Regions from separate parts of the Citricoccus sp. SGAir0253 genome, predicted to be linked through region 1. Evidence: predicted binding sites of a transcription regulator. Region 1 holds the regulator's gene; each other region holds the start of a gene.
The links. Region 1 encodes HrcA, which represses chaperone genes, less so after heat shock. Its sites were predicted from a motif close to TTNGCACTCGNNNNNNNCGAGTGCNAA; they were not measured.
Positions count from the first base shown of each region.

Region 2: a site for HrcA is predicted at 4,860-4,886, ahead of groES (co-chaperone GroES). Genes of this name have one in related genera too.
Region 3: a site for HrcA is predicted at 6,394-6,420, ahead of E7744_RS04830 (FmdB family zinc ribbon protein). Genes of this name have one in related genera too.

Region 1 is NZ_CP039424.1:1,636,832-1,644,858, reverse strand. It holds gene ybeY (rRNA maturation RNase YbeY) at 1-169, opposite strand, end outside; gene E7744_RS07295 (PhoH family protein) at 159-1,157, opposite strand; gene E7744_RS07290 (16S rRNA (uracil(1498)-N(3))-methyltransferase) at 1,203-1,982, opposite strand; gene dnaJ (molecular chaperone DnaJ) at 1,991-3,127, opposite strand; gene hrcA (heat-inducible transcriptional repressor HrcA) at 3,185-4,198, opposite strand; gene E7744_RS07275 (DUF3097 family protein) at 4,351-5,232, shown strand; gene E7744_RS07270 (DUF4870 domain-containing protein) at 5,315-5,746, shown strand; gene hemW (radical SAM family heme chaperone HemW) at 5,783-7,063, opposite strand; gene lepA (translation elongation factor 4) at 7,081-8,027, opposite strand, start outside.
Region 2 is NZ_CP039424.1:1,029,933-1,037,959, forward strand. It holds gene E7744_RS04740 (class I SAM-dependent methyltransferase) at 1-239, shown strand, start outside; gene E7744_RS04745 (ABC transporter ATP-binding protein) at 445-1,350, opposite strand; gene E7744_RS04750 (iron chelate uptake ABC transporter family permease subunit) at 1,353-2,402, opposite strand; gene E7744_RS04755 (ABC transporter permease) at 2,399-3,589, opposite strand; gene E7744_RS04760 (siderophore ABC transporter substrate-binding protein) at 3,589-4,671, opposite strand; gene groES (co-chaperone GroES) at 5,058-5,354, shown strand; partial or broken gene groL (chaperonin GroEL) at 5,540-7,131, shown strand; gene E7744_RS04775 (dicarboxylate/amino acid:cation symporter) at 7,430-8,027, opposite strand, start outside.
Region 3 is NZ_CP039424.1:1,048,088-1,056,114, forward strand. It holds gene guaA (glutamine-hydrolyzing GMP synthase) at 1-388, shown strand, start outside; gene E7744_RS04815 (DUF4011 domain-containing protein) at 542-4,672, shown strand; gene E7744_RS04825 (hypothetical protein) at 4,942-5,505, opposite strand; gene E7744_RS04830 (FmdB family zinc ribbon protein) at 5,975-6,325, opposite strand; gene E7744_RS04835 (5-formyltetrahydrofolate cyclo-ligase) at 6,458-7,186, opposite strand; gene E7744_RS04840 (GNAT family N-acetyltransferase) at 7,215-7,844, shown strand.

The DNA of each region.
Region 1 (8,027 bases):
GGTCCATCCACTCCAGGTGCAGCTGCTCCATGGCGGCCTCGTCCACGCACACGACCGACAGCTCGGCCCCGGGGTGCACGTGGAGCGCGGCCAGGACGGAGCGGGCCAGGTCCAGCAGGGCGTCCTCGTCCACCGGGACGCCGGACTCGTTGACGACCTCAACGGCCATGGTGCTGCCCCTCGTACGCGTCGACGATCCGGCTCACGAGGCGGTGGCGCACCACGTCCGAGGACTGCAGCCGCACCACGGCGATGTCCTCGAGGCCCTCGAGCACGGACACGGCCTGCGCCAGTCCCGAGTCGGTGCCGCGCGGCAGGTCGACCTGGCTGGTGTCCCCCGTGACCACCATGTGCGAGCCGAAGCCCAGGCGGGTCAGGAACATCTTCATCTGCTCCCCCGTGGTGTTCTGCGCCTCGTCGAGGATGATGAACGCGTCGTTGAGCGTGCGCCCGCGCATGTAGGCCAGCGGGGCGACCTCGATCGTGCCGTCCGCCATCAGCCGCGGGATGGACTCCGGCTCCACCATGTCGTGCAGGGCGTCGTAGAGCGGGCGCAGGTAGGGGTCGATCTTCTCGGACAGCGTCCCGGGCAGGTAGCCGAGCCGCTCCCCCGCCTCCACGGCCGGGCGCGTCAGGATGATCCGGTTGACCTCCTTGGCCTGCAGCGCCTGCACGGCCTTGGCCATCGCCAGGTAGGTCTTGCCGGTGCCGGCGGGCCCGAGGCCGAAGACCACCGTGTGCTGGTCGATGCACTCGACGTAGCGCTGCTGGTTCACGGTCTTGGGCCGGATCTTCCGGCCGCGGCTGGAGAGGATGGACGCCGAGAGCAGCCCGGAGGCCCGGGCCCCGGAGCCGCCGCGCACGAGCGTGGTCACCTGCTCGACGACCTCGGGGGTGATGGAGGTGCCGCGGCGGGCCAGCACGTGCAGGTCCTCGACGATCTGGCGGGCCTGGCCCACGTCGGCCGCGGCGCCGTCCACGTCCAGGTCGTGGCCGCGCACGGACAGCGCGAGCCCCGGGTAGATGCCCTCGAGGATGCGCAGCAGCAGGTCCTGCGTGCCGAGGGTGCGCACCATGTCCTCCGCGGAGGCGAAGGTGATGGTGACCTGGTCCCGGTCGGTGCCGGCGGGTTCGGTGGAGTCGGTCGGAAGACTCAAGGCGGGTGGCTCAGCTCCTGCTGTGGTGGGTGTCCTGGGGGAAGTCTACGGCCGGGCGCCGAATCGTCCCAGCAGCTGCTGGACGACGGCGGTGGCGGCGGGGCCGGCGGTCGAGGACCGCAGCACGTTGCGGCCCAGCAGCACGGGACGGGCGCCGGCCCCGGCCAGGGCCCGGGCCTCGGCCGGGCTGATCCCGCCCTCCGGCCCGACGACCATGACGATCCGCTCCGCGTCCGCACCGGCGGCCGCGAGCACGTCGCCGAGGGGCTCGGTCGCGTCCTCGTGCAGCATCAGCACGAGGGTGCCCGGCCCGCACACGGAGGCGACCCCGACGCCGTCGAGCAGCTCCCGGGCGGCCGGCACCCGGGTGCGGCGGGCCTGCTTGGCGGCGGCCAGCAGGGCGGCCTCCCACTTGGCCAGGGCCTTGGCCGTCTTGGCCGCCTTGCCGCCTCCGCCGGTCCAGCGCACGATGGAGCGCTCCGCCTGCCACGGGTGGACGGCGTCCACGCCGAGCTCGGTGGCGGCCTGGACGCCCATGAGGTCCCGGTCGCCCTTGGCCAGGGCCTGGACGAGGACGAGCTCCGGCCGCGGGGCCGGCTCGTCGGTGACCTGCTCGGCGGTCGCCTCGAGGCGGTCGGCGTCGGCGGAGCGCACCGTGGCCGTGACGCGGCGGCCGGAGCCGTCGGCGACGTCGAGGTGCTCGCCGACGCCCAGCCGCATGGACTGCGCCGCGTGCCGCGCCTCGGCGCCCGTGAGCACCACGGCGTCGCCCGGCCGCGTGCCGGTCAGCGCCCCGGGACCGGCGTAGAACAGCGGGTGGCTCATCGCTCAGCTCACAGGTGCTTGAAGTTGTCGCGCAGCTTCGAGAACAGCCCGCGGTGCTCGGTCGTGCCGTGCACGGTGTCCTCGCCGCGCGCGACCGCCAGCTCCTCGAGCAGGCGCCGCTGCTCGTCGTCGAGCCGCGTGGGGGTCTCCACCCGCAGCGTGACCCGCAGGTCGCCGCGGCCCGCGCCGCGCAGCCGGCCGACGCCCAGCCCCTTGAGGACCTGCACCTCGCCGGACTGCGTGCCGGCGTGCACGGGCACCTCCTGCTCGCCGTCGAAGGTGTCCAGCACGATCGTGGTGCCGAGGGCGGCGGCGGTCATGGGCACCGACATGGTGGCCAGCAGGTGGTCCCCGTCGCGCGTGAACACCTCGTGCGGGCGTACGTCGATCTCCACGTACAGGTCGCCGTTGGGGCCGCCCCCGGGGCCGGCCTCGCCGCGACCGGCGAGCTGGATGCGGGTGCCGGTGGCCACGCCGGCGGGGATCTTGACGGTCAGGGAGGTCCGCTGGCGCACCCGGCCCTGGCCGGCGCACTCGCGGCACGGGTCGGGGATGACGGTGCCGTAGCCCTGGCAGGCCGAGCAGGTCTCGGCGGCCATGACGGTGCCGAGGATGGAGCGGACCGGGCGCCTGACGGCGCCCTGGCCGTGGCAGATGGTGCAGGTCTCGGGCTGGGTGCCCGGCTGGCAGCAGCTGCCCTCGCACGTGGGGCAGACCACGGCGGTGTCCACCTCGAGGGTCTTGTCCGTCCCGAACACCGCGTCGCGCAGGTCGATCCGCGCGGTGATGAGCGCGTCCTGGCCCCGCCGGGATCTGCTGGCCGGGCCGCGCCCGCCCATCCCGCCCGGGCCGGCGCCGCCGCCGAAGAAGGTCTCGAAGATGTCCTGGAAGCCGCCGAAGTCGCCCCCGCCGAAGCCGCCCATGCCGCCGGTGCCGTTCTCGTGGCCCGTGGCGTCGTAGTTGCGCCGCTTGCCCTCGTCCGAGAGCACCTCGTAGGCGCGCGTGACCTCCTTGAACTGGTCGGCGGCCTCCGGGGCGGGGTTGACGTCGGGATGGAGCTTGCGGGCCAGCTTGCGGTAGGCGCGCTTGATCTCCTCGGCGGAGGCGTCCCGGCTGACGCCGAGGACCTCGTAGTGGTCTGCCACGGTGGGGGGTGTTCCTTCCGGACGGGAGTGGTTCGGTGCGGTCGTCGGGGACCGAGGTTACTGGGACAGGATCCTGGACAGGTACCGGGCGATCGCGCGCACGGCCGTCATGGTCCCGGGGTAGTCCATGCGGGTGGGGCCCACGACGCCGAGCTTGGCCTCCGCGCCGGGCCCGTAGCCGGCGGCGATCACGGAGGTCTCGGCGAGCGAGCCGGTGTTCTCGGAACCGATGCGCACGCTGAGGCCGCGCACGTCCGCCTCCATCTCGGCGAGCAGGCGCAGCAGCACCACCTGCTCCTCGAGCGCCTCCAGGATCGGCCCGATCGAGTACGGGAAGTCCCCCGGGGACCGGGCCAGGTTGGCGGTGCCCGCGAGCAGGATGCGGTCCTCCCGGCGGGCGGCGAGCAGCTGGTCGAGCTGCTCGGCCATCGTGGTCGCCAGCTCGCGGTCGGCCGCCGGCACGGAGGCCAGCGCCGCGCGCAGCCCGTCCACCGCCTGGGCGGGGGTCAGCCCGTCGAGGTGCCGGCGGAACAGCTGCTTGAGCACCTCGAGGGAGGTCTCCGCGGCGTCCTGCTCGGTGGCGAAGAGGCGCTGGTCCACCTGCCCCGAGGAGAGGATGACCACCACGAGCACCCGGCGCGGGGCCAGGGAGACGACCTCGAGCTGGCGGATCGTGGAGGCGTCCAGGTGCGGGTACTGGACCACGGCGACCTGGTTGGTCAGCTGGGCCAGCAGCCGCACGGTGCGCGCCATCATCTCGTTGACGTCGTCCGTGGACTCCAGCAGCGCCTGCACGGCGCGGCGCTCGGCGGCCGAGAGGGGCTTGACCTCCGAGATCTGGTCCACGAAGACGCGGTAGCCCTTGTCCGTGGGGATCCGGCCGGCGGAGGTGTGCGGGGCCACGATCAACCCCTCCTCCTCGAGGGCCGCCATGTCGTTGCGGACCGTCGCCGAGGACACCCCGAGCCGGTGGCGCTCCACGAGCGCCTTGGATCCCACCGGCTCCCGGGAGGCCACGTAGTCCTCGACGATCGCCTGCAGCACCTGCATGCGGCGCGGATGCTCGCTCATTCCACCCTCCCGTCACGACTGGTTAGCACTCGGTCAGTTCAAGTGCCAAGTCTACCGCCTCTGTCCAGTCACCCACCGCCCGCGCGCGCCGGGGCGGCAGGGCGCGAGCCGCTCCCCCGGATCGCCCGACGGGCTTGCTAGCGTCGGGGCCCATGGAATGGAACAGCTGGGGACCGGGCACCCTCGACGGCGGCTTCCGCCCCGCCGCCCGTGCCGTGCCGGACGTGCCCGCGGACCGGGGCACCGTGCTGGAGGACGCCGGGACCGGGTTCACGGGCGCGGTCCTGCGGGTCGAGCGCTCCGGCGGCGTGCACCTCGTGGTGCTGGAGGACCGCCGGGGCCGGACGCGCTCCTTCCCCCTGGGCCACGGTTTCCTCGTCGATGGCGAGCCCGTGCACGTGGTGCCGCCGGCGCCGTCCCGGCCGGCCGCCGTCGGGGTGACGGGCCGGGCCCTGCCCGCGCGGACCGCCTCGGGCTCGATCCGGGTGGAGAACGCCCGCGCCCGCACCGCGCGCGCCTCGCGCATCTGGGTGGAGGGCGTGCACGACGCCGAGCTCGTGGAGAAGGTGTGGGGCGAGGACCTGCGCCTGGAGGGCATCGTGGTGGAGCCGCTGCACGGGGTCGACGACCTCGCCGCGGCCATCCGGGAGTTCTCCCCGGGCCCGCAGCGCCGCCTGGGCGTCCTCGTGGACCACCTGGTGCCCGGCTCCAAGGAGCAGCGGATCGCCGACGAGGCCCTGCGCGTGCCCGGCGCCCGCGGCAACGTGCTGATCGTCGGGCACCCGTACGTGGACGTGTGGCAGGTCATCAAGCCCTCGGTGCTCGGCATCGGCGCCTGGCCCGTGGTGCCGCGCGGACGGGACTGGAAGACCGGCATCCTCGAGGGGCTCGGCTGGCCCCACCGGACCACGGAGGACGTGGGGCTGGGGTGGAAGCGCCTGCTCTCCCACGTGCGGAGCTACGCCGACCTGGAGCCGTCCCTGCTGGGGCGCGTCGAGGAGGTCATCGACTTCCTGACGGCGCCCGGGGCGTAGGTCCGCGTAGACTGGCGGACGGAGCAGCGAGCAGCGCCCCGTGCAGTACCCCGGCAGTACCGAGACCGAGAGGCAGCAGGACGTGTCACAGCAGCAGCCCAGCGGACCGCGCGGCCCGCGCCCGAGCGCCGCGCCCCGGCGCGACCAGCAGCTGCAGGGCTCCCCGGCCCAGGCCGAGCCGCTGACGCCCGCCGAGGACCGGCAGTGGGCCACCCTGGCCCACTTCGGCGGCATCCTCGGCTTCGTGCCCTCGCTGGCGATCTACCTCGTCTTCCGCCACCGCGGCCCGTTCACCGCCCAGGAGGCCAAGGAGGCGCTGAACTTCACGCTGCCGCCCACGGTGCTGGCGATCGTGGCGAACCTGCTGGCGCTGATCCCCGTGGTCGGCGGCATCTTCGGCATCATCGCGATGCTCATCTGGCTGTTCATGACGATCTCCGGCGTGGCCGCCGGCATCCACTGCAACAAGGGCCGGCCGTACCGCTACCCACTGAACCTGCGCCTCATCCAGTAGGCGCCGCGGTCCGTGCGGGGCCGGGCGCCCGGGGGCTCAGAACCCGGCCAGCCGCCGCACGATCGCGTCGTCCAGCAGGCGGCCGCGCAGCGTGGGCACCACCCGCCCGGCCAGCGCCGCCCTCCCGTCCAGCAGCCCTTCGGCGATCATCGCCGCGATCTCCCGACGCGCCGCCGCCCCGCCGTCCGGGGCCGTGTCCAGCACGGACGCCTCCAGCCCCTCGGCCAGCCGCACGCCCAGCATGACCCGCTCGAGGAACCGCGCCTCGGCGTCGGGCTCCTCCCGGCCCACGGACGGGGAGACGCCGGTCGCCAGGCGCTGGGCGTAGGCGGCGGGGTGCTTGGCGTTCCAGAAGCGCACGCCGCCCACGTGCGAGTGTGCCCCCGGGCCGGCGCCCCACCAATCCTGGTCCCGCCAGTAGGCCATGTTGTGCCGGGCCCGGTGGACGCCCGTGCCCTCCGGGTCCAGGGCCCAGTTGGAGATCTCGTACCAGCGGTAGCCGGCCGCGGAGAGCAGCTCCTCGGCGAGCAGGTACTTGTCCGCCTGGTCGTCCGGGTCCACGTCCGGCTGCACGCCGCGCTTGACCGAGGCCCCGAAGCGGGTGCCCTCCTCGACGATGAGCGAGTACGCCGAGACGTGGTCCGGGCGCAGCGCCAGCGCGGCCTCCACCGTGGTGCGCCAGTCCTCCAGCGACTCCCCCGGCGTGCCGTAGATGAGGTCCAGGGAGACCTCCAGCCCCGCGTCCCGGGCCCAGCCGACGGCGGCCGGGACGTTCTCCGGGCGGTGCGTCCGGTCCAGCGTGGCCAGCACGTGCGGCACGGCGGACTGCATCCCGAAGGACACCCGCGTGAACCCCCCGGCGGCCAGCTCCGCGAGCGAGTCCGCGGTGACGGAGTCCGGGTTGGCCTCCGTGGTCACCTCGGCGCCGGGCGCGATCCCGAACAGCTCCCGCGCGCGGGCCAGGATGCCCACGAGGTCGGCGGCCGGCAGCAGCGTGGGCGTGCCGCCGCCGAAGAACACCGTCTCCAGGCGGCGGGGCGGCAGGCCGGAGGCCGCCAGCGCACCGGCGGCGAAGTCCAGCTCACCGGCCACGGTGGCCGCATAGCTGGACCGCGACGCCCCCGGTCCCAGGTCCTGGGCGGTGTAGGTGTTGAAGTCGCAGTAGCCGCAGCGCACGTCGCAGAACGGCACGTGGACGTAGAGGCTGAACGTCCGCGGGGCGCCGGCGGCCGCCGCCTCGCGCACGAGGCGGGCGGCGTGGCCGGGCAGCCGGCCGTCGTCGGGCGCGGGGTCCCCGAGGGGGAGGACGGAGGGCACGCGGGCCGGTCCCGGCGCTACTTCTTGGCGCCGGACTCGGAGCCGGCACCGTCCGAGGACAGCGCGGCGATGAAGGCCTCCTGCGGGACCTCCACCCGGCCGACCATCTTCATGCGCTTCTTGCCCTCCTTCTGCTTCTCGAGCAGCTTGCGCTTGCGGGAGATGTCGCCGCCGTAGCACTTGGAGAGCACGTCCTTGCGGATCGCCCGGATGTTCTCGCGGGCGATCACGCGCGAGCCGATCGCGGCCTGGATCGGCACCTCGTACTGCTGGCGCGGGATGAGCTCCTTGAGCTTGGAGGTCATCATGACGCCGTAGGAGTAGGCGTTGTCCTTGTGCGTGATGGAGCTGAACGCGTCCACCGTCTCGCCCTGCAACAGGATGTCCACCTTGACCAGGTCGGCGACCTGGTCGCCGTCGGCCTTCCAGTCCAGGGAGGCGTAGCCCTTGGTGCGGGACTTGAGCAGGTCGAAGAAGTCGAAGACGATCTCGGCCAGCGGGATCCAGTAGCGGATCTCCACGCGCTCCTCCGAGAGGTAGTCCATGCCCTTGAGCTGGCCGCGCTTGCCCTGGCACAGCTCCATGACGGCGCCGATGAACTCCGCCGGCACGATGATGGTCGCCGAGGCCATCGGCTCCCGGACCTCGCGGATCTTGCCCTCGGGGAACTCGGACGGGTTGGTCACCGTGACCTGCGTGCCGTCCTCGCGGGTGACCTCGTAGACCACGTTCGGGGCGGTCGAGATCAGGTCCAGGTTGAACTCGCGCTCGAGCCGCTCGCGGATGATCTCCAGGTGCAGCAGGCCCAGGAAGCCCACGCGGAACCCGAAGCCCAGCGCCACGGAGGTCTCCGGCTCGTACACGAGCGCGGCGTCGTTGAGCTTGAGCTTGTCCAGGGCGTCGCGCAGCACGGGGTAGTCCGAGCCGTCGATCGGGTACAGCCCGGAGAACACCATCGGCTTGG
Region 2 (8,027 bases), 610 kb from region 1:
TGCGCCGGTGGGTGCGGGAGACGGGGGTCGCCCGGCTGGACATCAAGAAGCGCGGGATGGCCGTGACGCCCGAGGAGCTGCGGCGCCAGCTGATGGCCGGGCAGGGGGCGAAGGGTGTGAAGGGCGGCAAGGGAGCCAAGGGAGCGAAGGGAGCCAAGGGCGCCGCGGCCCGGCACGCCACGCTCGTGCTGACGCGCATCGGCGAGGAGCGGGTCGCCGTCGAGGTCACCCCGGCCTGAGCGGGTCCTCGTCCGGGGCGCCGTGGGGTGGGTCCGGCCCGCCTGAGGCATCCGTCATCACCGAGAGGACACGTCGCCCCCGGGTCCCGCCCGGACATGTCCTCTGGGCACGGACGGAGCACGCGCCGACGTTCGGCGCCCCCGCAGGCGGCCGACCGGGGGGCCGCCACCACCCCACGACCCCTCCCGGCCGCCGCCGGTAGGGTCAGCTGAAGTAGATCCCGATCCGCCGGCCGCGGATCTCCTCCACGGCGATCTCCACGTCGTAGATCTCCCGCAGCACGTCGCTGTCCATGATCTGCTCGGGCGTGCCCTGGTGCACCAGCCGGCCGTCGCGCATGGCGAGCATCTGGTCGGAGTAGCACGAGGCGTAGTTGATGTCGTGGATGACGATGACCACGGTCTTGCCCAGCTCGTCCGCCATGCGCCGGATCAGCCGCATCATCTCCACGGCGTGCTTCATGTCCAGGTTGTTCAGCGGCTCGTCGAGCAGCAGCACGTCCGTGTCCTGGGCGAGCACCATGGCGATGTACGCGCGCTGGCGCTGCCCGCCCGAGAGCTCGTCGAGGTAGCGGCCCGCGTACTGGTGCAGGTTCATGTAGCCCAGCGCCTGGCCGATGAGGCGCTCGTCCTCCGGCCCGGGGCGCCCGCCGTGGTGGGGGAAGCGGCCGAACGAGACGAGGTCCCACACCGTCAGCCGCACCGTGGTGGTGTTCTCCTGCCGCAGCACGGCCAGCCGCCGCGCCAGCTCGCGGGTGTCGGTCCCGAACACGTCCCGGCCCGCGACGGCGATCGTCCCGCCGTCCGCGGACAGCAGCCGGCCGATCATGGACAGCAGCGTCGACTTGCCCGCGCCGTTCGGCCCGATGATCGAGGTGACGCCGCCCGCCGGGACGACCGCCGTGACGTCGTCCACCACGCGCGTGCCCTCGTACGTCTTGTGCACCGCGTGCAGGGCGATGGCGAGCGCCCCGGCCCGAGGATCCCGCTCGTCCACGGGCCCGACGCCGGCCCCGTCACCTCCCGGAGCGAGGCCGGCCGGGGTGACCGGCGCCTCGGCGTCCGGCACCGCGGCACCGCGGCCCGGCCTCATGAAGTCCACCAGACCCATGGTCAGCGCACCTTCCCTCTCAACAGCATGGCGAGGAACACGATCCCGCCGGCGAACTCGATGATGATGCTCAACGCGGTGTCGAACCCGAACACGTGCTGCAGCACGAGCTGGCCGCCGGAGAGCATGACGATGCCCAGGAACACCGCGGCGGGCAGGACGAGCCGGTGCCGGAACGCCCCCACCTGGTAGGCGAGGTTGGCCACGAGCAGCCCGAAGAACGTCACGGGTCCCACGAGGGCGGTGGACACGGCCACCATCACCGCGGCCACCACGAGCACCTGCAGCGTGCGGCCCCGGTGGTCCACGCCGAGGGACACGGCGGTGTCCCGGCCCAGGGCCAGCACGTCCAGCTCGTGCCGCATCCGCCACACGGGGACCGAGGCCAGCGCGAGCAGCACGGCGGCGATGCCGAGCAGTTGCGGGTCCACCATCCCGAAGGAGGCGAAGAACAGGTCCTGCAGCACGATGAACTCGCTCGGGTCCATGAGCCGCTGGAGCAGGGCGGACACCCCGCGGAACAGGGTCGCGAACACGATCCCGATCAGCAGCACGAGGTGCAGCGACTGCCGTGCCCCCGTGAACAGCCACCGGTACAGCGCCACCGCGAAGGCGACCATGACCACCGCCTCCAGCAGGAAGCGCAGCGGCGCGGGGGCGCTGAGGAACGACTGCGCCGAGAAGACCCATACCATCACGGTCTGCACGAGCACGTAGAGCGCGTCGAAGCCCATGATGGACGGGGTGAGGATCCGGTTGCCCGTCACGGTCTGGAACAGCACCGTGGACACGCCCACGGCGTAGGCCACGAGCACCATGGCCGCCACCGTGGTGAGCCGCCGCGGCAGGATGTAGGCCACCGCCCCGGTGAGGTCCACCAGCACGAAGGCGGCCAGGCAGGCGACCGCGAGGGCGCCGAGGGCACCCACCACGAGCCACGCGCGCCGGTCGCCCCGGCGCCGGCCGGCACCGGGGCGGACGTCGAGGCCGCCGCGGGTCTCGACGGTGCGGCGGTGCCCCGCTACGGGGGAGCTGGTGAGGTCGGTGGTCACGCGGACCGCCCGGTGCGGGTGCGCAGCAGCAGGACGAGGAACAGCAGCGCGCCCACCACCGAGATGACGGTGCCCACGGGGATCTCGTAGGGGTAGCGCACGGTGCGGCCGATGATGTCGCAGGCCAGGACGAAGCCGGCGCCGAAGACGGCGGTCCACGGCACGGCCGTGCGGGCGTTGTCCCCGAAGACCATGGAGACCAGGTTCGGCACCACGAGCCCCAGGAACGGCAGGGCGCCCACGGTCACCACCACCACGGCGGAGATCAGCGAGACGAGCCCGAGCCCGAGGGCCATCACGGCCCGGTAGTCCAGCCCCAGGTTGGTGGCCACGTCCTGGCCCATGCCGGCCACGGTGAACCGGTCGGCGGCGAGGTACCCGCCGAGGGTCAGGGCACCCACGAGCCACAGCAGTTCGTAGCGGCCCGCGACGATGCCGGAGAAGTCGCCGATCATCCACGTGTTCAGGGTCTGCAGCAGGTCCGTGCGGTAGGCGAAGAACGTGGTGACGGCCGCGACCACGCCGCCGAGCATGATGCCCACGAGCGGCACGAGCAGGGTGGAGCGGGCGGGCACGCGGCGGATGATGGCCAGGAACAGCGCGGTGCCGGCCAGGGCGAAGACCGCGGCCACGCCCATCTTGCCCATCAGCGGCAGGGCCGGCAGGAAGAGGGTGGCCACGAGCAGCCCGGCCGCGGCGGACTCGACCGTGCCGGCGGTCGAGGGCTCCACGAAGCGGTTGCGCACCATCAGCTGCATGATGAGGCCCGCCACCGCCATGGCCAGCCCGGACAGCAGCACGGCCGCGGTGCGGGGCAGGCGGGAGACCGTGAACACGTGCCAGGCCGCCGGGTCACCGGCGAGCAGCGCGCCGGGGCGGACGTCCGTGACGCCCACGAACATGGACACGACGGCGAGCACCAGGATGCCCACCGCGCCGAGCCGCAGGGCGGCGCGCGAGGTGCGGAAGCTGCGCAGCTCCCGGGAGGTGACGCAGTGCTCCTCGGCGTGCGCCCGCACGGCACGCACCTCCACGGGGTCCGTGGCGCCGGGCACCCGGACGGGGGCCCGGGCCGGGATGCGGGCCAGCCCGCCCCGGTCGGAGACGGGGCGGGCCGGGGCGGCGGGGGAGCGGCGGCGCCGTCCCCGCAGGGACGACGCCGGCCGGCTGGCCTGGGAGGTGGTCATCAGTTGCCGGAGTCGTCGCCCTCGGCGGAGCCGGCGTCCGTGGTCGACTCGGTGACGACGCCGTTGACGACCTCGTCGATCATCCGCGGCAGGGAGTCCAGGCCGTAGCCCACGAGGTACCAGTCGGCCGGGTCCAGCTGGATGACGTTGCCGTTGCGCGCGGCCTTCGTGCCGTTGACCAGGTCGTTGTCCAGGACGGCGGCGGCGGTGTCCCCGCCCTCGCCCGTGGCGGCGTCGCGGTCGATGACGAAGAGGTTCTCCGGGTCGGCCTGGGCGATGAACTCGAAGGACACGGACTGGCCGTGGGGGCCCTCGGCCTTCACGTCCGCAGCGGTCGGGATGCCGAGCACGTCGTGGATCAGCCCGAAGCGGGAGCCCGCGCCGTAGGCGGTGACCTCGCCGGCGGAGGTGAGCACCACCAGGCCGTCGGTGTCGCCGGCCTCCTTGAGCGTGGACTTCGCGTCCTCGACCTTGGCCTCGACGGCCTCGAGCCGGTCCGCGGCCTCCTGCTCCTTGCCGAAGACCGCGCCGAGCGTGGTGACGTTCTCCTCGAAGGAGCCCATCTGGTCGGACTGGTCCACGGACAGGTCGATCGTCGGGGCGATCCTGGACAGCTCCGGGTAGGCCTCGGCGGTGCGCGCGGAGATGATGATCAGGTCCGGGGCCTCGGAGGCGATGGTCTCGAAGTCCGGCTCCTTCATGGCGCCGATCTTCACCTCGGCGGCGTCCGCCACCGGCTGCAGCTGCTCGGGGTAGACGGCCTCGGGCACGCCGGCCGGCTGCTCGCCCAGGGCGTTCATCGAGTCCATGACGCCCAGGTCGAACACGAAGACCTTCTCCGGGTCGACCGGGACCTCGGTGGTTCCCTGCGCGTGCTCCACGGTCACGGTCTCGCCCGAGGCCTCGCCCGAGGCCTCGGCCGAGGCGCTGCCGGAGGCGCCCTCGCCGTTGCCGGTCGCCCCGCCGCCGCACGCGGTGAGGGCCAGCGAGGACACGGCGACGACGGCGAGCAGCGCGGCGCGGCGGCCGCGGCGGGAGACGGGGGCGGCGTCGGAAACGGGCGAGGGGGAGGTGAGGGACACGGTCGTACTCCGGGGGTCGGGGGAGGGGAACCCTCCCGCAGCGCGGGCCCGCCGGAGGGACCGGAGGGGTGCGGCAAATGGTTCGTATTCCAAGCTTCTGGGCTGAGCGTAGAGGTAAGCCTTACCTAAGTGCAAGCGACGGGCGCGATTGCGTCACATGGGGCGCGCGTATTACGCGCCGGGGGCCTTTGGCACTCGCCTTGACCGAGTGCTAAAGCACGTCCTAGAGTCACTTCTGGCACTCCGGGGCACCGGGTGCCAAGCCTGAAGGACCTGCCATCCGGCACCCGCGACGACGGTTGGCCAGCCTACGGCGCACAGCAGAATCCACTGACGCCGGTCGGACCCCCTGGTCTGGCCCACCACAGAAGAAGGAGAGTGCAGACGTGTCTGTCTCCATCAAGCCCCTCGAGGATCGCATTGTTGTCCGTCCGCTGGAAGCCGAGCAGACCACCGCTTCCGGCCTGGTGATCCCGGACACCGCCAAGGAGAAGCCGCAGGAGGGCCAGGTCGTGGCCGTCGGCGCCGGCCGTGTCGACGACAACGGCAAGCGCATCCCGGTGGACGTCTCCGAGGGCGACGTGGTGCTGTTCTCCAAGTACGGCGGCACCGAGGTCAAGGTCGGCGGCGAGGAGTACCTCGTGCTCTCCGCCCGCGACGTGCTGGCCATCGTCACCAAGTGACTTCCGGCCGGGAGGCCCTGCCGGCCCCCGGCTGAGCCGCCCAGGCCCGGCCCGGCACCGAGCCGGCCGGGCCTGGTCGCGTCAGGCGCCGCCGTCGTCCCCTCCCGTCCGGGACCGGACGCCGGCCGCCATCCCAGCATCCCTCCCCGTCTTCCCAGACTTCCGGTACGAAAGGAGCTTCGTTCATGGCGAAGCAGCTTGCCTTCAACGATGAGGCCCGCCGCGCACTGCAGGCCGGCATCGACAAGTTGGCCGACACCGTCAAGGTGACCCTCGGCCCCAAGGGCCGCAACGTGGTCCTCGACAAGTCGTGGGGCGCCCCCACGATCACCAATGACGGCGTGACCATCGCCCGCGACATCGAGCTGGACGACCCGTACGAGAACATGGGTGCCCAGCTGGCCAAGGAGGTCGCGACCAAGACCAACGACGTGGCCGGCGACGGCACCACCACCGCCACCGTGCTGGCCCAGGCCCTCGTCAACGAGGGCATGCGCCAGGTGGCCGCCGGTGCCGCCCGAGCGACGTCAAGCGCGGCATCGAGGCCGCCGTGGCCGCCGTGGACAAGCGCCTGGGCGAGAACGCCGTGGACGTCTCCGGCAACCAGGTCGCCGCCGTGGCCGGCATCTCCGCCCAGTCGGACGAGATCGGCGAGCTGCTCGCGCGCGCCTTCGACACCGTCGGCACCGACGGCGTCATCACCATCGAGGAGTCCTCCACGACCTCCACCGAGCTGGTGATCACCGAGGGCATGCAGTTCGACAAGGGCTACCTGTCCCCGTACATGGTGACCGACGCCGAGCGCCAGGAAGCCGTCCTGGAGAACCCGTACATCCTGCTGAACTCCGGCAAGATCTCCAACGTGGCCGAGTTCCTGCCGCTGCTGGAGAAGGTGCTGCAGGCCTCCAAGCCGCTGTTCATCATCGCCGAGGACGTCGAGGGCGAGGCGCTGTCCACCCTCGTGGTCAACAAGATCCGCGGCACCCTGAACGTCGTGGCCGTCAAGGCCCCGGGCTTCGGCGACCGCCGCAAGGCCATGATGCAGGACATCGCCACCCTGACCGGCGCCCAGGTCGTCTCCCCGGACCTCGGCATGAAGCTGGACCAGGTCGGCCTCGAGGTGCTCGGCACCGCCCGCCGCGTGACCGTCACCAAGGACAACACCACGATCGTGGAGGGTGCCGGCTCCGCCGAGGACGTCAAGGCGCGCGTGGCCCAGATCAAGGCCGAGGTCGAGGCGACCGACTCCGACTGGGACCGCGAGAAGCTGCAGGAGCGCCTGGCCAAGCTGGCCGGCGGCGTGGGCGTCATCAAGGTCGGCGCGGCCACCGAGGTGGAGCTCAAGGAGCGCAAGCACCGCATCGAGGACGCCGTGTCCTCCACGCGTGCCGCGCTCGAGGAGGGCATCGTGGCCGGCGGCGGCACCGCGCTGATCAACGCGCTGTCCGCCCTCGAGGAGGACGAGGCCGTCAAGTCCCTCGACGGCGACGCCGCCGTGGGCGTGAACATCGTCCGCAAGGCCCTCGTCCAGCCGCTGCGCTGGATCGCCCAGAACGCCGGCGAGGACGGCTACGTGGTGGCCGCCAAGGTCGCGGAGCTGGAGCCGAACCACGGCTTCAACGCCAAGACCGGCCAGTACGGCGACCTGCTCGCCGACGGCGTCATCGACCCCGTCAAGGTCACCCGCTCGGCCCTGGCCAACGCCGCCTCGATCGCGGCGCTGGTGCTGACCACCGAGACCCTGGTGGCCGACAAGGTCGCCGAGGACGAGGACTGATCCCCTGACCTGGCGAGTGGCCCGGTCCGCCGGGGCCACTGACGCCCCCGGGCGTCGCTGACAACGACGACGTGGCATCCCCCGCAGAGGCGGGGGATGCCACGTCGTCTTTGGTCCTGTTGAGGGTGTCTCTAAGGTGTCGGCCTGCGGGGTGTCGGGTCCCCTGCGGTCGGCCGGAAGGCCCCGGACATGACGGGATGGACATTTCCCCCGTGAATGCACGGGGGAAATGTCCATCCTGGGATGATGTGCTGCGCGCGGGGCGCGGGGCCCGGACGGGGCGCCCGGGGGAGGGGCCTCAGGCGCGGGACGCCTCGGGGCGGCGCTCCGCGCCGGTGCCGGCGCCGCCGTCGTGCCCGGCGTCGAGGAGGTCCGCCTCGTCGTCGGCCAGCAGGTTCGCGCCGGCGCGGCTGGCATCGTAGCGGTCCTGGTCCAGGATCCCCTCCTGCTTGGACACGAGGGCCGGGACGAGCGCCTGGCCCACCACGTTCACGCCGGTGCGGCCCATGTCCACGATCGGGTCGACGGCGAGCAGCAGGCCCACGCCGGCCAGCGGCAGGCCCAGCGTGGACAGGGTCAGGGTCAGCATGACCACGCCGCCGGTGGTGCCCGCGGTGGCGGCGGAGCCCAGGACGGAGACCACGATGACCAGCAGGTAGTCGCTCCACGCCAGGTCCAGGCCGAAGAACTGGGCCACGAACAGGGCGGCGATGGCCGGGTAGATCGCGGCGCAGCCGTCCATCTTGGTGGTCGCGCCCAGCGGCACGGCGAAGGAGGCGTAGCCGCGCGGGACGCCGAAGTTGCGCTCGGCCACCCGCTGGGTCACCGGCAGGGTGCCGATGGAGGAGCGGGAGACGAAGCCGAGCTGGAAGGCCGGCCACATGCCGGTGAAGTAC
Region 3 (8,027 bases), 590 kb from region 1:
CTGGCGCCAGCCGTTCCCGGGCCCCGGCCTGGGCATCCGCATCATCGGCGAGGTCACGAAGGAGCGGCTGGACCTGCTGCGCCGGGCCGACGCGATCGTGCGCGCCGAGCTGACCGCCGCCGGCCTGGACCGCCACATCTGGCAGTGCCCCGTGGTGCTGCTGGCGGACGTGCGCTCCGTGGGCGTGCAGGGCGACGGCCGCACCTACGGCCACCCGGTCGTGCTGCGCCCCGTCACCTCCGAGGATGCGATGACCGCGGACTGGGCGCAGCTGCCCTACGACCTGCTCTCGCGCATCTCCAACCGGATCACCAACGAGGTGGACGGCGTCAACCGGGTGGTGCTGGACGTGACCAGCAAGCCCCCGGGAACCATCGAGTGGGAGTGAGCCGTCGGGGGAGCGGTGACCGCACCGTTTCCCTCGACGGAATAGCCGGTGCCGTTCGGTACCGTGGAACCAAGCATAGGCGCACCCCGGCGGGCTGACGCCGGTCGTCGTCGTGGGCGACCGGGGCAGGGGCCGGCGGCAGGAAGGACAACTGTGACCGAGCAGGACCCCACGCAGAGCCCTGCCGTTCCGCGGCCGCACCGGGACCGTCCCGACGACGGCGGCGCCGGGACGGACGCCCGTCCCACCTTCCCGGCGTGGCTGGCCTCGCTGGGGTCCGGCACCGAGAACGACACCATGCTGCGGTTCGCCCCCTCGACGGCGAACAGCATCGACATCTCGCACTCGCACCCCTCCGGCCTGTCGCAGTTCCTCTCCGGCCGGCGCACGCGCCTGTCCACCCTGCTGCGGGACCCGGAGCAGTTCGCGGCCGCCCGCGGGGCCGCCCGCCAGCTGCGGGGCAAGATCCAGGAGATGGCCGAGGACCGGGGCATCGACGTCGGGTACCTCGCCACGGGCCTGGCCACCTGGCGCTCGATCGAGGACGGCCGCTCCACGCAGATGTCCGCCCCGGTGCTGCTGGCGCGGCTGAGCCTGACGCTGCGCAGCGAGCAGGACGACTACGAGCTGCAGATCTCCGAGCGCGCCCGGCTCAACCCCGCGCTCGCCCGCTACTTCCGGGACGCCTTCCGGATCACGCTGGACCCCGAGGACTACCTGCGGGCCGCCTACGCCACCGCCAAGCTCGAGCCGCTGCCGGCCATGGACCTGCTGCGCTCCCAGGGGCGCGAGGTGCGCGGCCTGGTGGTGGAGCACCGGCTGCTGGTCTCCACCTTCGCCGACCTCGCGGACACCGCCTCGGTGGACGTCGTGGACTCCACCCATCCCGTGGTCTCCGCCCTCTACGACGCCGGCTCCGGCATGGTCCCGCGCCGCGGCGAACTGCAGGACACCGGCCTGCCGCCGCTGGACGAGCGGGACCCGCAGGACGAGACGCTGATCCTCGACGCGGACCCGTCCCAGCAGCGGGCCCTCGACCACATCGGGGTGGGCCACGACCTCGTGGTGCTCACCCCGCCCGGCACCGGCCAGACCCAGACCGCGGCCAACGCCGTCGCCCAGCTCGCCGCGGACGGCAAGCGGGTGCTCGTGGTCGCCGAGCGCACCGCCACCCTGGACGACTTCCGCCGCCGCCTCGGCTCGGTGGACCTGGACTCCATGGTGCTGGACCTGCCCGCGGGCGCCACGCCGGACGCGGTGCGCCGCCAGCTCATCGCGGCACTGCTGCGGGTGGAGCGGGCCCAGGAGCCCGCCACCAGCCGGCTCAACGCCACGCTCGTGGAGCGCCGGCACCAGCTCAACGACCACCTGGGCAGCCTGCACAACACGCGCGAGCGCTGGGGGTGCTCCCCGTTCCAGGCCATGCAGTCGCTCGCGGCGCTGACCGCCCTGGACCCGGCCCCCTCCACCACGGTGCGGCTCAAGCGCTCCGTGCTGGACGCCACCGTCAACCGCGAGGAGACCGTCGCCAAGCTCATCCGCGCCGGGGAGCTCGGGGCGTTCTCCCGGTCCTCCACGGAGAGCCCTTGGTACGGCGCGCGGCTGCGCAACGTGCAGGAGACGGAGGAGGCCTACGGCCTGGCCGAGGACCTGGCCGCCGCGCTGCCCGTGCTGCGCGACCAGCTCGACCAGGCCACCGAGCAGGCCCAGCTGCGCACGGGGGACACGTTCTCCGAGTGGGTCCGCCAGATCCGCCTGCTGTCCGCGGTGCGCGCCTCGCTGGACCAGTTCACCCCGGACATCTTCGACCGCCCGGTGACGGACCTGATCTCCGCCACGGCCACCGGCCAGTGGCGCAAGCAGCACGGGGTGGAGATGTCCTCCATGACCCGCTCCCGGCTGCGCCGCGTGGCCAAGGAGTACATCCGTCCCGGCGTGCACGTCGCGGACCTGCACGAGGCCCTCGTCCACGTGCAGGCCCAGCGGGCGGAATGGGCGCAGTGGGCCCTGTCCAAGCGGCACCCCGCCGTCCCGACGGGGCTCGAGGCCCTGTCCGCCAAGGGCGCCGAGGTGGCCGGCGAGCTGGCCCGCCTCCAGGGCATGCTGGCCGAGCCGGGCGCGGAGGCGCAGCGGCTGGACCGGATGCCCGTGGACGAGCTCAGCGAGGTGCTGGACCGGCTCGTGGCGGATCAGGAGACGCTGAAGACCCTGCCCGAGCGCACGCTCGTGGGGGACCAGCTGCGCGAGCACGGCCTGCAGGAGCTGCTGGCCGACCTGCAGCAGCGTGAGGTCCCCACCGACCAGCTGCGCGCCGAGCTCGAGCTGGCCTGGTGGCAGTCCGCCCTGGAGGCGATGATCTCCGGGGACGACTACCTCGCCATGATGGACGCCGACTCGCTGCGCCGGATCGAGGCCGAGTACCGGCTGGCGGACACCGCCCACCTCGAGGGCGGGGCCCAGCGCCTGGGCTGGAGGATGTCCCAGCAGTGGAAGCGGGCGAACACCCAGCACCGGGCCTCCGCCCGCGTGCTGCGGTCCCTGCTCAAGGACGGCAGCCCCGGACCGGACTCCCTCGCAGGCCTGGAGCCGGAGCTGCTGCAGGCACTCGTCCCCGTCTGGACGACCTCGCCCCTGGCGCTGGCCGAGTTCCCGCCGGAGATGGGCTTCGACACCGTCATCCTGCTCGACGCCGAGTCGCTGGCGCTGAGCACGGCGCTCGGTGCCATCAGCCGGGGCCGCCAGGTGGTCGCGTTCGGCGACGGCACCTCGGGCTCGCCGAAGCCCTTCAATGTCTCCGTGGACCCGACGGCCTCCGCCGTCCTGCCGCGCGAGGTGGACTCCGCCTTCACCGCGCTGATGCGCGTGCTGCCCTGCGTCGAGCTCGACACCATGCACCGCGGCCTGGAGCGCCGGCTCACGCGACTGCTCAGCGAGCAGCTCTACGAGGGCCGCGTGGACATGCTGCCCGGGGCCGCCGAGCTGACCGGTTCCGACCACCCGGTGCGCGTGGAGTTCCTGCCCGGCGGCACCGGGATGCCCGGCGCCGGCGACGAGGGCGTGGAGTCCACCGTGGCGGAGGTGAACCGCGCCATGGACCTCGTCTTCGAGCACATCCGCCGGCGGCCGGAGGCCTCGCTGGCGGTCATCACCGCCAGCCCGCTGCACGCCCGGCGCGTGGCCGAGGCCATCCGGCTGAACCTGCCGAACAACCCCTGGGCCGCGCCGTTCTTCAACCGGGCCGAGGAGCCGTTCGTCGTGGCCCCCATGGCCCGCGCCCAGGGCGTGGTGCGGGACCACATCGTCTTCACGCTGGGCTACGGCCGCACGCCCCACGGGCGCGTGGTCCACCACTTCGGGCCGTTCTCCGAGGCCGGGGGCCGGGAGCTGTACGCCACGGCGATGACCCGCGCCCGGCGCCACCTGCACGTGCTCACCTGCGTGCACCCGGACGACCTGGACCCCGAGCGCCTGGGCAACGGCGCCGCCGACTTCTACGGGCTGCTCGCCACCTACCTCAAGGACTCCGGCCACACCGCCGCACCCCGGCCGCGGGACCCGCTCGTGGCCGACCTGGCCGACCGGCTGCAGCAGCGGCACGGCACCGTGGTCCCGGACTACGCCGGGAGCATCGACCTGGCCGTGTGGAACCCGCTGGGGCTGCCCTCCTGGGACGGGCAGGCCACCGCCGAGCAGGCCGCTCCCGTGGCCCTGGTCTCCGACGGCTCCGAGGCCTACCGGGCGATGTCCGTGCGCGAGCGCTCGCGCCAGCGGCCGCAGCAGCTCGAGCGCAGCGGCTGGCGCTACCACCCGTTGTGGACGATCGACGTCTTCGCCGACCCGGCCGGCTGCGCGCAGGCCGTGGCCTCGTTCCTGGGCCTGCCCGCGGCGGGCCACGGTCCCGGCGACGTCCTGGCCGAGGAGGGCCTCGCTTCCCGTGCCGGGGCGGCGACGGGTGGTGACTCCGGTACCGGTGCCGACGCCGCCGCGGACGCCCCTGGCGCGGCCGGGGCGGGGGAGGCGGCGGCCCCGGGCGGCGACGCGTCGCCGACCGGCCCGGACGCCTGGCACGACCGCCCGGCACAGCCCGGAGCCGAGCAGGCCGGCCCGGCACAGGCCGGCGACGAGCAGGCCGGCCCGGAGCGCGAGCCCTCCGACCTCGACCACCGGGACGGCGAGGAGGACCACCAGGACCCGTCCGGGACCCGTGAGCACGGCGCCGAGTCCGCTGCCGTCGCCGGTGGCATCTCGGGGGCCGGGTCGACGGCCGCGGACAGCCGGTCCTGAGCGTGGCCCCCTCCGCTCCGGCCGATCGGTCCGCGGCGCCGGGAGGGGATCCCTCCCCGCGTCGCCGCCGCCACCGCCGGGCCGATGCCGCCGGGACCGGCCCGGCCGCCGCGGACGGTCCGGAGCCGCACCTCGCCGATCCGGCCGCGCCCTCCCCCCGGAGGGCCGAGCGGGCCTCCCGGGACGGGGACGCCGCGCTGTCCGAGCGGGACCGGTGGTTGCTGGAGCAGCGACCGCCGCACTGGGGGTAGGCCGCCCGGAGGGGACCGTCACGGTGCCCCCGCCGAGCGGATCACGGTGACCTCGAGCGAGAGGACCGCCCCGGCGAGGGCGGGAGCGTCGGCGTCCGGGACCGCCAGGACCACGGCCTGGCCCGCGCCACCACCGCCCCGCAGGACCTCCAGGCCCTTCCCGAGCACGCTGCCGTCGAGGCCCACCACGTCGACCGCGTCCCCGGTCCCCACGAGGGCCAGGGCGGCCGGGTCGCCGACACGCACCGCCACCGGCCGGTGGCCCCGCGGGGGCGTGGGGATGTCCCCCGTCCGGTCCGGCCTCGCGGTGGCGGCGGCGGACCCCGATGTCGGCCCCGTGGGGTCGGCGTCCCCGAGCGCGCCGCCCGCGAGGGGCGCGGGGACGGCGTCCCCGGCGGTGCCGGGCCGCGGTGGTGCCCCCGGGGCCGACCCGTCGGGGGCGGCGACGACCGCGTCGGGCGAGCCGACAGCCCCGGCGGATTCGCGGGATTCCGCGCGGCCGGGATGGTTCGGGGCCGGGCGGGCGCCGGTGAGCACGGCGAGCACCACGGCCAGCAGGAGGGGCAGGGCGGCGAGGGCCACCCGAAGCGGCGTGCGCCGCGTGCGCCGGATGCGGCCGGCGGCGGGGCGCGGGAAGCCTGCATCCTCCCCGCCGTCGCCGGGCGCCAGGGTGAGCGCAGCGGGCGGCGCGGTCCGGAGCCGTCGCCGGACCACGGCCCGCTGCCGGCGCAGCCAGGACCGGTCGGGTCGGGACGCCGGGCGTCGTGGGGGTGCGCCGCGGGACGGGCCGCGGTGGGCCCGGGGCGGCGGGGCGGTCACGTCCGGTCCCGGGTGGCCGGCCGGCGGTGCGGCGGAGCGGACGGGAGAGACGGCGGGGGAGCGGGGCAGGCGCGGGGCGGGCATGCCCCGATCAGAGCACTTGAGGGGTCCACCTCGAGGCGGGCGAGGGGACGGGAGCGGACGACGCTCCAGGCCGCGTCAGCGGTGCAGGACCGCGCCCACGGCGGGAGGTGCGGGGGAGCGGCGGGCCGCGCCCGGGGGCGCGGCCGGCTCAGGCGGAGGCGGCGGCGGGCGTCTTGGCCGGCGCCGGGGCGGAGGAGCCTGCCGAGGCGTCGGACGAGGACGAGGACGAGCCACTGGTCGAGGACGATCCGGCGGAGGCCGCCGAGTCGCCCGAGGCGGACGCGGCGGCCGTGGAGGAACCGGCGGTGGAGCCCGAGCGGTCGGAGCGGGAGTCGTTGCGGTAGAACCCGGATCCCTTGAACACCACGCCCACGGAGTTGAACTTCTTGCGCAGGGTGCCCTCGCACTGGGGGCAGACGGTCAGGGAGTCGTCGCTGAACGACTGGACGATGTCGAACGCGTGACCGCAGTCCTTGCAGGCGTAGGCGTAGGTGGGCACGGGGTTACTCCTTCCGACCAGCCGTTGCCGGTCCGCGGGACGACGGGTCGCTCCGTCGGCCGGGTGGCTTGGCACTCTCACGTTTCGAGTGCTAAGGATACACCCCCGGCCGGGCGGCCGCCGTCGGGCACGTCACGCCCGGGCGGCCAGCGGGTCCACCCCGTCGCCGAACCAGGTGAGGCCGTCGGCGGTCACCGCGCCGTCCACCGGCTCGTCGAACTCCCCGGCGGGCAGGTATCCCCGGGTCATCAGCTCGTGCCGGAACACGCTCGCCACGGTGACGGGGCCGCCGTCGCCGGCCTCCCGCAGCCGGCGCACCCCGGCCAGGAACCGGTCGTAGTATCCGCCGCCCTGGCCCATCCGGATCCCCAGCAGGTCCACCACCTGGGCCGGCACCAGCACGAGGTCCACGGTCGCCATGGTCTCCACGCCCAGCCGCTCGCCGACGGGCTCGTCGATGGGCGCCACCGCGCTCCGCGCCAGTTCCACGCCGGGGTGCCAAGCGGTCCAGGACAACTGCCGCTCGGGCTCGGTGATCGGCACGAGCACCTCGATCCCGGCCCCGTGCAGGGCCTCGCGCAGGGGCCCGGTCTGCGGTTCGGTCCCGTAGGACATCACGACGGCGGCCCGCCGGTGGCGCGCCCGCGGGAGGTACCACTCCAGCACGTGGCGCGTGATGGCCTCGGACTGGGCCGTCCGCTCGGCCTCGCCGAGCTCGCGGCGCCGGGCCCGCCACAGCGTGCGGGTGTCCTGCTTGCGCCACGCCAGCGTCTCCTGGGGCGTGGAGCCGCGATGGCCGGTCAGGGACGCGGAGTACTCGGCGGTGGGCTGGTCCTGGGGCGTGGGGTCGTTGGGGGACACCCCACCATTGTGCCCCTAGGATCGCCTCATGGCTCCCGTCCCGACGCACTCCTGGCCCGTGACGCTGGAGCACGGCGACCTCGTGCTGCGGCCGTTCCGCCGCTCCGACCAGGAGGAGTGGATGGCGCTGCGGTCCCGGAACCGCGAGTGGCTGCGGCCGTGGGACGCCACCAACCCGGTGCCGGAGACCGGCCTCAAGAGCTTCCACGAGATGGTCCGGGTGCTCAACCGCTCGGGCCGGGACGGGACCGGGCTGCCGTGGCTCATCTGCGTGCGGGGCACCGCGGACGGGCGGGCGGCGATCGCCGGGCAGCTGAGCGTGTCCTCGATCGTGCGCGGCTCGGCCCAGTCGGCCGCGATCGGCTACTGGATCGACCAGGCCCGCGCGGGCCAGGGCCTCGTGCCCACCGCGGTGGCGCTGGCCGTGGACCACTGCTTCTCCGTGCTGGGACTGCACCGGATCGAGGTCAACATCCGCCCCGAGAACCGGCCCAGCCTCCGGGTGGTCGAGAAGCTGGGGTTCCGCCACGAGGGCCTGCGCCGTGCCTTCCTGCACATCGACGGCGACTGGCGTGACCACGAGTCCTTCGCGCTGACCGCCCCGGAGGTCCCCGGCGGGCTGCTCGCGCGGCTGGGCCGGGGGCGTCCGGCCGGCTGAGCGGGCGGCGGACGAGGCGGCGCACGACGCGGCGCACGAGGGAGTGGAGCGGCACGGAAAACCGCTGGTCGGAGCGACACAGCGTGGCGAATGACACTCGTGTGCTTCGGTGCCGGTACCGTTTGGGGCGTGGATACAGGCATCGCTATTCTGGAGGAGTCGCTCAGTCTCGTACTGGGCTAC